DNA from 2 places in the Amycolatopsis cynarae genome. Region 2 is predicted to be linked to the other one. Evidence: riboswitches for the same ligand, from Rfam matches in the RefSeq annotation. Region 2 holds a riboswitch; the other holds the start of a gene.
What was found. Region 2 has a riboswitch for glycine ahead of ORV05_RS20335 (aldo/keto reductase). Riboswitches for the same ligand answer to the same signal wherever they lie in the genome.
Positions count from the first base shown of each region.

Region 1: another riboswitch for glycine. It lies ahead of gcvP (aminomethyl-transferring glycine dehydrogenase); the one in region 2 lies ahead of ORV05_RS20335 (aldo/keto reductase).

Region 1 covers NZ_CP113836.1:928,360-933,206, reverse strand. The annotation lists gene gcvP (aminomethyl-transferring glycine dehydrogenase) at 1-2,543, opposite strand, end outside; glycine riboswitch at 2,644-2,735, opposite strand; glycine riboswitch at 2,737-2,830, opposite strand; gene ORV05_RS04475 (3-oxoacyl-ACP reductase) at 2,873-3,637, opposite strand; gene ORV05_RS04470 (aldehyde dehydrogenase family protein) at 3,643-4,847, opposite strand, start outside.
Region 2 covers NZ_CP113836.1:4,257,449-4,262,295, forward strand. The annotation lists gene ORV05_RS20330 (substrate-binding domain-containing protein) at 207-1,397, shown strand; gene ORV05_RS20335 (aldo/keto reductase) at 1,439-2,269, opposite strand; glycine riboswitch at 2,618-2,714, opposite strand; gene ORV05_RS20340 (MerR family transcriptional regulator) at 2,749-3,315, opposite strand; gene ORV05_RS20345 (TetR/AcrR family transcriptional regulator) at 3,561-4,205, shown strand; gene ORV05_RS20350 (bifunctional nuclease family protein) at 4,304-4,777, opposite strand.

The DNA.
Region 1 (4,847 bases), 3.3 Mb from region 2:
TCCTCGATCTCGCGGCGGATGGCGATCATCGCGTCGCAGAACCGGTCGATCTCGGCCACGTCCTCGCTCTCGGTCGGCTCGACCATCAGCGTGCCCGCCACCGGGAAGGACATCGTCGGCGCGTGGAACCCGTAGTCCACAAGGCGCTTCGCGACGTCGTCCACGGTCACGCCGGTGCGCTTGGTGAGCGCGCGCAGGTCCAGGATGCACTCGTGGGCGACCAGGCCGTTGCGCCCGGTGTAGAGCACCGGGTAGTGCGGGGCCAGGCGTGCGGCCACGTAGTTCGCGGCCAGCACCGCGACCTTGGTGGCCGAAGTCAGCCCGGGGGCACCCATCATCCGCACGTAGGCCCACGAGATCGGCAGGATCGACGCGGAACCGTACGGTGCGGCCGAGATCGGGCCGACCCCGGTGGCCGGGCCCGCCGCCTCGTCCAGCGGGTGGTTCGGCAGGTACGGCGCGAGGTGCTCGCGCACCGCGACCGGCCCCACGCCCGGCCCGCCACCGCCGTGCGGGATGCAGAACGTCTTGTGCAGGTTCAGGTGCGACACGTCGCCGCCGAACTCGCCCGGCTTCGCCAGCCCGAGCAGCGCGTTGAGGTTGGCACCGTCCACATAGACCTGGCCGCCGCCCTCGTGCACGATCCGGGCGATCTCGTTGATGCCGTTCTCGTACACGCCGTGGGTGGACGGGTAGGTGACCATGATCGCGGCCAGGCTGTCGCGGTGGGCGTCCACTTTGGCCTGCAGATCGGCCAGGTCGACATCGCCGTCGTCGTTGCAGGCGACCACCACCACGCGCATCCCGGCCAGCGCCGCGGAGGCGGCGTTCGTGCCGTGCGCCGAGGACGGGATCAGGCAGACGGTGCGCCCGGCCTGCCCGTTGGCCCGGTGGTAGGCGCGGATCGCCAGCAGCCCGGCCAGTTCGCCCTGGCTTCCGGCGTTCGGCTGCAGCGAAACGCTGTGGTAGCCGGTGACCTCGGCCAGCCAGTCGCACAGCTGGCCGATCAGCTCGCGGTAGCCCGCGGCGTCCTCGGCCGGGGCGAACGGGTGCAGTCCGGCGAAGGCGGGCCAGGTGATCGGCTCCATCTCCGCGGTCGCGTTGAGCTTCATGGTGCACGAGCCGAGGGGGATCATGCCGCGGTCCAGTGCGTAGTCCTGATCGGACAGTCGCCGCAGGTAGCGCAGCATTGCGGTCTCGGAGCGGTGCGAGTGGAAGACCTCGTGAGTCAGGAACTCCGACCGGCGGGCCAGCCCGGCGGGCAGCGCCGGGGCGCCCGGCTCCGCGTGGGCCTCCAGGTCGAAGGCGAGCAGCACCCGGCGCAGTGCGTCCAGCGTGGTGACCTCGTCGCAGGCGATGCGGATGTGGTCCTCGTCGGCCAGGCCGAGGTTGATGCCGAAGCGGCGTGCGTCGCCGACCAGCCGGGCGGCACGGCCGGGCACCCGCACCAGCACCGTGTCGAAGAAGCTCTCGTGGACGACCTCGACCCCGCCGTCCCGCAGCGCGGCCGCCAGCCCGGAGGCGAGGGAGTGCACGCGGGCGGCGATGTCCCGCAGTCCGTCCGGGCCGTGGTAGACCGCGTACATCGCGGCCAGCACCGCGGGCAGCACCTGGGCGGTGCAGATGTTGGAGGTGGCCTTCTCGCGGCGGATGTGCTGCTCCCGGGTCTGCAGCGCCAGGCGGTAGGCCGGGGCGCCGTCGGCGTCCACCGAGACCCCGACGAGACGGCCGGGCATCGACCGCTGAAGGCCGGACCGCACGGCCAGGTACCCGGCGTGCGGGCCGCCGTAGCCGAGCGGCACCCCGAAGCGCTGCGTGGTCCCGGCCGCGATGTCGGCGCCGAACTCGCCCGGCGCCTCGATCAGGGTGAGGGCCAGCAGGTCTGCGGCGACGGTGTAGAGCGCGCCCGCCTCCCTGGCCACGGTCCCGATCGCCTCGTAGAAACCCTTGCCGCGCAGGACACCGGAGGCCCCGGGGTACTGCACGACCACGCCGAAGAACTCCTCGGGCAGGCCGGTGGCCAGATCGCGTACCACCACCTCGATGCCGACCGCCTCGGCACGGGTGCGCACCACCGCGATGGTCTGCGGCAGGCATTCGGCGTCCAGCACCACCCGCTGCGACTTGGCCTTGGAGGCGCGCCGCATCAGCATCACGGCCTCGGCCACCGCGGTGGACTCGTCCAGCAGCGACGCGTTCGCGGTGTCCAGGCCGGTCAGGTCGGACACCATGGTCTGGAAGTTGAGCAGTGCTTCGAGCCTGCCCTGCGAGATCTCGGGCTGGTAGGGCGTGTAGGCGGTGTACCAGGCGGGGCTTTCCAGCACGTTGCGGCGGATCACCGCGGGGGTGACCGTGTCGTGGAAACCCAGCCCGATCATCTGCGTCATCGGCCGGTTCTTGGCCGCGAGCGCCCGCAGCTCGGCGAGTGCGTCCTGCTCGGAGGCCGCCACGGGCAGGTCGAGTTCGCGGGGGTTGCGGATGGCCGTGGGCACGGCCGCCTCCACGAGCGCGTCGAGGCTCGAGTACCCGCACTCGGCGAGCATCTTGGCCTGCTCGTGCCCGGACGGTCCGATATGGCGGTCGGCGAACAACACGGGAGCTCCTCACTACCGGACGCGGACTCGCTCGCCCGCGGCTGGGAACTCCCCCTCTGTCATCGGCACCTGAGAGTTTCACCGCTCGCGCGGCTTTCACCTTGGGTGAGGCGCACCGGCTGCGCCTGCTTTCCAGAGTGGCCTGGCCCGAGCGGTAACTGGTACCTGAGAGATTGGCGGGGAAGTTGCTCCTTCGGTGCCCCGTGTGGCGACGGGGGCTCTCCCGCTCAGGCTCATGTCGGCCGTGTTCAGTTGTCTGGTTTCACTCTACAGCGCCCTTACAGCGGGGTAACGTACGCGCCGCTGATCCCACCGTCCACCAGGAACTGCGACGCCGTGATGAACGACGCATCATCGCTGGCGAGGAAGGCCACCGCGGCGGCGATCTCCTCCGGCTCGGCGAACCGGCCCAGCGGCACGTGCACCAGCCTGCGGGCGGCCCGTTCCGGGTCCTTGGCGAACAGCTCCCGCAGCAGCGGCGTGTTGACCGGTCCCGGGCACAGCGCGTTCACCCGGATGCCCTCCCGCGCGAACTGCACGCCCAGTTCACGGGTCATGGCCAGCACCCCGCCCTTCGACGCGGTGTAGGAGATCTGCGAGGTCGCCGCGCCCATCACCGCCACGAAGGAAGCGGTGTTGACGATGGAACCCTTGCCCTGGCGCTGCATGTGGGGGATCGCGTACCGGCAGCACAGGTAGACCGAGGTGAGGTTGACCTGCTGCACCTTCTGCCAGGCCTCGATGCCGGTGGTGAGGATCGAGTCGTCCTCGGGCGGGGAGATCCCGGCGTTGTTGAACGCCACGTCCAGCGAGCCGAACCGCGCCACGGTGGTGTCGAACAGCGCCTGGACCTGCGCCTCGCTCGTCACGTCCGTGGCGATGAACTCGCCGTCCACCTCGTCGGCGGCGGCCTTGCCCGCGACCGCGTCGACGTCGGCGATCACCACCTTGGCGCCCTCGCCCGCCAGCCGCCGGGCCGTGGCCAGGCCGATGCCGCTGCCCCCGCCGGTGATCACCGCGACGCGGCCGTCGAAACGCTGCATGGACCTCATACCTCCGTGCTCAGGAAGACGTTCTTGGTCTCGGTGAAGGACTCGGCCGCCGCCGGGCCGAGCTCCCGGCCGAGGCCGGACTGCTTGAACCCGCCGAACGGCGTCCAGTACCGCACCGAAGAATGCGAGTTGACCGACAGGTTGCCCGCCTCGACCCCCCGCGAGACCCGCAACGCCCGGCCCACGTCCGAGGTCCAGATCGACCCGGACAGCCCGTAGGCGGTGTCGTTGGCCAGCCGGATCGCGTCCGCCTCGCCGTCGAACGGCACCACCGCCACCACCGGGCCGAAGATCTCGTCGGTGACCAGCGGATCGGTCGGGGACTCCGGCAGCACCACGGTGGGCGGGAACCAGAAACCGGGACCGTCCGGGGCGCTCCCCCGGAAGGCGACCCTCGTGCCGTCCGTGACGTAGGAGGCCACCTTCGCCCGGTGCGCCGCGGAGATCAGCGGGCCCATCTCGGTGCGCTCGTCGGCCGGGTCGCCGACCACCACCCCGCGCACCGCCGGTTCCAGCAGCTCCAGGAACCGGTCGTAAACCGGCCGTTCCACCAGGATGCGGGACCGGGCGCAGCAGTCCTGGCCCGCGTTGTCGAACACGCCGTAGGGCGCGGTCGCCGCGGCCCTCTCCAGGTCCGCGTCGGCGAAGACGATGTTCGCGCTCTTGCCGCCGAGTTCGAGGGTGACCCGCTTCACCTGCTCCGCGCAGCCCGCCATGATCCGCTTGCCCACCGCGGTGGAGCCGGTGAACACGACCTTGCGCACCGCGGGATGGGTCACGAACCGCTGCCCCACCACGGGCCCCGCCCCCGGCAGCACCTGGAACACGTCCTCGGGCAGGCCGGCCTGCCGCGCCAGTTCCGCCAGCCGAAGCGCGGTCAGCGGGGTCGACTCGGCCGGTTTCAGCACCACGGTGTTCCCGGCGGCCAGCGCGGGGGCGAACCCCCAGGCCGCGATCGGCAGCGGGAAGTTCCACGGCACGATGATCCCCACCACGCCGAGCGGTTCGTGGAACGTGACGTTCACCCCGCCCGGTACCGGGATCTGGCTGCCGAGCAGCCGTTCGGGCGCCGCCGCGTAGTAGTGCAGCACGTCACGGACGTTGCCCGCCTCCCAGCGGGCGTTGGAGATCGTGTGCCCGGAGTTGCGCACCTCCAGCCGGGCCAGGTGCTCCCGGTCCGCGTCCACCGCCTCGGCGAAGG
Region 2 (4,847 bases):
TACCCCTGTTAGGGTGATGCCGCCGAGATAGTGCACACGCAGAGTCGAAGGGACACCCCATGGGGCGTCACAGCCGGGACGAAGAGGATCCCGCTCCTGCCCGCCCTGAGAGACCGTTCGAGCCCCACCGCCCGGTGAACAGGCCGCAAACGTCTCGCCCAGGGCCCCGCGATCACGGCCGGCCTGGTTCGCCCAGCAGGCCTCCCGTGAGCGCACCTCCGCTTCCGCCTGCCGTCCGGCCTGCCGCGTCGAGGCCGGTCGAAGGCCCCCGGCCTCCCGTCGGCGGCGACCCCGATCGCCCACCCTTCGACGACCGGCGCTCGCCCACCGGCGGCTATCCCGTCCCGCCTCCTCCCCCGTTCGAGGACCGGCGCGCCACCCCCGGAGGTCCTCGCACCCCCGATCCCACCTCCGGTCGGCCCGCCGCCGTACCGGACCGGCCCGCGGCTCCCCCGCCCGGGCGCGGCACGACCACCGGCAGCTTCCGCGCCGCCGAACCGCCCGCCGCCGGGCGCAGCACCACCACCGGCAGCTTCCGCGCCGCCGAACCGCCCGTCGCCGGGCGCAGCACCACCACCGGCAGCTTCCGCGCCGCCGAACCGCCCGCCGCCGGGCGCAGCACCACCACCGGCAGCTTCCGCGCCGCCGAACCGCCCGTCGAACGCTCCCGCACCGATCTTCCGGACGGCCGCACCTCCACCGGCAGCCACCGCCCCGTCCGCCAGGCCGACGAGCGCAGCACCACGACCGGAAGTCACCGGGTTGTCGACAAACCCGCCGAAGACTCGTCGGCCACCCTCACCGGCACCCACCGCGCGGTCGGCAAGGCCGCGGGCCGCCGCCGCATCGCCGCCTGGCCCATCGTGCTGGGCGGGTTCATCGTGCTGATCGTGGTCGGCCTGCTCGGCTGGGGCTGGGCCAACAGCGTGCTCAACAGCCGTGCCGAGGCGCAGGCGAACTCCTGCACGGACGGCGACTCGTCGATGCGGGTGCTGGTCACCCCCAGCATCCAGCGGGCGGTGACCGAAGCCGCGGCGAAGTGGAACGACGCCAAGACCGTCGTGCACTCGCACTGCGTCCACATCGACGTGCAGGCCGCGCCTTCGGATCGCGTGCTCGACGCCCTGACCGGCAAGGCGAGCCTCGACTCGATCGGCGGGTTGCCCGCGGCCTGGGTTCCGGAGAACTCGTACTGGATCGCCCAGCTGCAGACCACCAAGCCCGGCATGATCGGCTCACCCGCCGAATCGATCGCTTCGGCCAGTTCGGCCGACTACCCGTTCCTCGGCCTGGCCGGAGCCACCGTGGACGAGGTGCAGGCCCGCGCCGCGCAGGTGTTCCGCGACTTCCTCCGGGAACCGGCCCAGCAGTCCGCGTTCGCCAAGCCCGCAGGCTGAGCGCGGATACGAAACGGCGCCGGCCGCCCGCTCCGGCCGGCTCAGGCGAGGTTGAAGGTGTCCGGGTCGGGGCCGATGCGGGCACCGGTGTCCAGCTTGCCGATGGCCGCCATGTCCTCGTCCGTCAGTGCGAAGTCGAACAGGGCGAAGTTCTCGGCGATCCGGGACGGCGTGACCGATTTGGGGATCACCACGTTGCCCAGCTGCAGATGCCAGCGGAGCACGATCTGCGCCGGGCTCCTGCCGTGGCGGGAGGCCAGCCCGGTGATCGTCTCGTCCGAGAGCAGCGCGCCCTGCGCGAGGGGGCTCCAGGCCTCGGTGACGATGCCGTGGTCGGCGTGGAAGGCGCGCAACTCGGCCTGTGCCAGGTTCGGGTGCAGCTCGACCTGGTTGACCGCGGGGACCACACCGGTCTCGTCGATGAGCCGGTTCAGGTGGGGGACCTGGAAGTTCGACACCCCGATGGCGCGGACACGGCCCTCGGAGAGGAGTTTCCCGAAAGCCCGCCACGTCTCGACGTAGGTGTCACGTGCGGGCAGCGGCCAGTGGATCAGGTACAGATCGAGGTAGTCCAGCCCGAGCCGCTCCATGCCGGCGTCGAAGGCCCGCAGCGCCGAGTCGTAGCCCTGGTCGGAGTTCCACAGCTTCGTGGTGACGAACAGTTCCCCCCGGGGCAGGCCGCACTCCCGGATCGCGGCGCCCACACCGGTTTCGTTCCGGTAGGCCGCCGCGGTGTCGATGCTGCGGTAGCCGGTCCGCAGCGCGGTCCGGACCACTTCCGCGGTGTCCTCGGCGGGGACCTGGAACACGCCGAAACCGAGCTGCGGGATCGTGACGCCGTTGTTCAGTTCGAGGTCGGGAACTACAGCCATGCGAATGCGTTCCTTACGTCGTCGCGGTCTTGAACGATCCGCCCCCGATCCTGCCACTCACCGCGCGCGGCCGCCGAAGGTACTCCCCCGTCCGCGGCCCCCTGCCGCAAGTGCGGTGAGCGGGTCCCCTCACCGCAACGCGCAAGCCGACCGGGGATGAGAGCGCTTTCGATTCCACCTGGCCCGGTAACGGCAGCGGCCCCGGACACGTGAGCGTGTCCGGGGCCTCCCCACTCTGTCCGACCCTCAAAGGGCGCCTGAGAGGTTCACCCGGGTGTTTTGTCGGGCTTGCACCGTCGGCGGGGTCACCACGCCGGGTTCTGGCCGGGACCCACTTTCCAGAGGCGTCTCGTCCGCGCGGTCCGGGTGCCTGTGAGGTTCCGGGGAAGAGTTGCTCCTTCGGCGCCGGCCCGGGGTGGGGGCCGGTCTCTCCCGCGCAGCTTCGGCGACTGCGGGATTCACCCTACCGTCAGCGCGATTCAGCCCGTACGCCGGGCATTGCGCCGCTGGCTCAACTCGTCCGACACCACGGATTCGACCTGGCCACCGTCGGCCCGTTCGGCGGGGAACTCGTGGATGGTGCCGCTGATCTCCGCCATCGGCACCTTGACCGCGATGCCGAAGACACCCTGGCCGCCCTGCAGGAGATCGACGATCTCCTCGGCCGAGGTGCACTCGTAGACGGTGGTGCCGTCGGACACCAGCGTCACCTTGGCGAGATCGTTCATCCCGCGGGCACGCAGATGATCGACGGCCACCCTGATGTTCTGCAGCGAGACCCCGGTGTCCAGTAACCTCTTGACGATCTTCAGCGCGAGGATGTCCTTGAAGGAGTAGAGGCGCTGCGAGCCGGACCCGTGCGCGGTGCGGATGCTCGGGGCGACCAGTTGCGTGCGGGCCCAGTAGTCGAGCTGCCGGTAGGTGATCCCGGCGATCTGGCAGGCCGCGGGCCCCCGGTATCCGACCAGCTCGTCGGGCAGGGACGCATCAGGGAAGAGTTCACCCTGCTCCCCGTCGACCGCCTTGACCGGCCTTTCGTCGACCACGCAAGCCTCCCCTCGCCCGGCTGGCAGGCCGGTCGAAACAACAACCAGGGCACCGGAGCGGAACCCCGCACGGCGAAACCGATCAGGTTGCGCCGAGCCGGACGAATCACACCTGGAACGATTTCCCGCCTTCGACGGTAAGCGTGGGGGCCCCGCTGGTCAACGCGACGCGCGGCAGACCTCGACCGGTTCATGAGCCTTCCGCCCGAGGTGCAGTTTTTACCTGTCCATGTTAATATTTACTCATGCAGATAACGGCCGAGATGCAGCCCGAGATCGGGCTGAGCGTGACCGAGGCGGCACGGCGGGCCCAGATCCTCACCGCCACCATCGACGTGCTCGCCGAGCACGGCTACTCCGCCACCACCTTCGAGAGCATCCGTGCCCGTGCCGGGCTGAGCAGCACCCGCATGATCAGCTACCACTTCGGCACCAAGGCCGATCTGATGAACGCCGTCCTCGGCATCCTGCTCCACGCCAAGGAGCAGTTCGTGCTGGAACGCGCCGGGCAGGCCACCGGCCGCACCGCACTGCTGCGCGCACACCTGCGCGCGGAGACGGACTTCGTGCGCGCACACCCGGACGCCGTCCGGGCACTGGACGAGGTGCGGCGCAACGCCGGACAGGATCCGATCATGGACGCGCTGCAGGCGGAGATGCGCTACGGGCGCCTGGAACGCCAACTGCGCCAGGGGCAGCAGGAAGGAGAGTTCGGGGAGTTCGCGCCCGCGGTGATGGCGAGGACGATCGCACACTCCGTGGACGGTGCGGCGGCGGCACTGGCGGCCGACCCGGCGACCGACCTCGAGGCCTACGGCGACGAACTGGCCGATCTGTTCGAGCGGGCGACCCGGCCCGCCGGTGCGGCGACGCCGGATCAGGCCCATTAGCTGACGCCGGAGCCGGTTCCGACCGAACCGGCTCCGAACCCGGGGTGCCGCGCTTGGGTGCCGCGCTCGCGACACGGGGAGACGGAACCCGGCCGTGCTCAGGTGTCGGCGCCGCGGAAGTCCTCCGGCGACACCGAGTCGAGGAACTCGCGGAACTTCTCGACCTCGTCCTCCTGCTCGTCCGGGATGATCAGCCCGGCCTCCTCGAGCACGGAATCGACCGCGTGGATCGGCACGCCGACGCGCAGCGCCAGGGCGACCGAGTCGCTCGGCCGGGCCGAAACCCGGACGTCTCCGTCGAAGACGAGTTCGGCGAAGAAGGTGCCCTCGCGCAGATCAGTGATCACCACCTGCTCGAGTTCGCGGCCGAGTGCCCCGATGACCTCCTTGAGCAGGTCGTGCGTCAACGGGCGGGCGGGACGGACACCCTGCTGCTCCAGGGCTATGGCCGTGGCTTCCACGGATCCGATCCAGATCGGGAGGTACCGCTCGCCCTCCGTCTCCCGCAGCAACAAGATCGGCTGATTCGCGGGCAATTCGACCCGCACGCCGACGACGCGCATCTCGCTCATCGGGCTTCGCCTCCCTCTCCTGTGCGCGGGCTGCAGCGCTGTTTCGAGGATCCCGCATCGACAAGGTCGA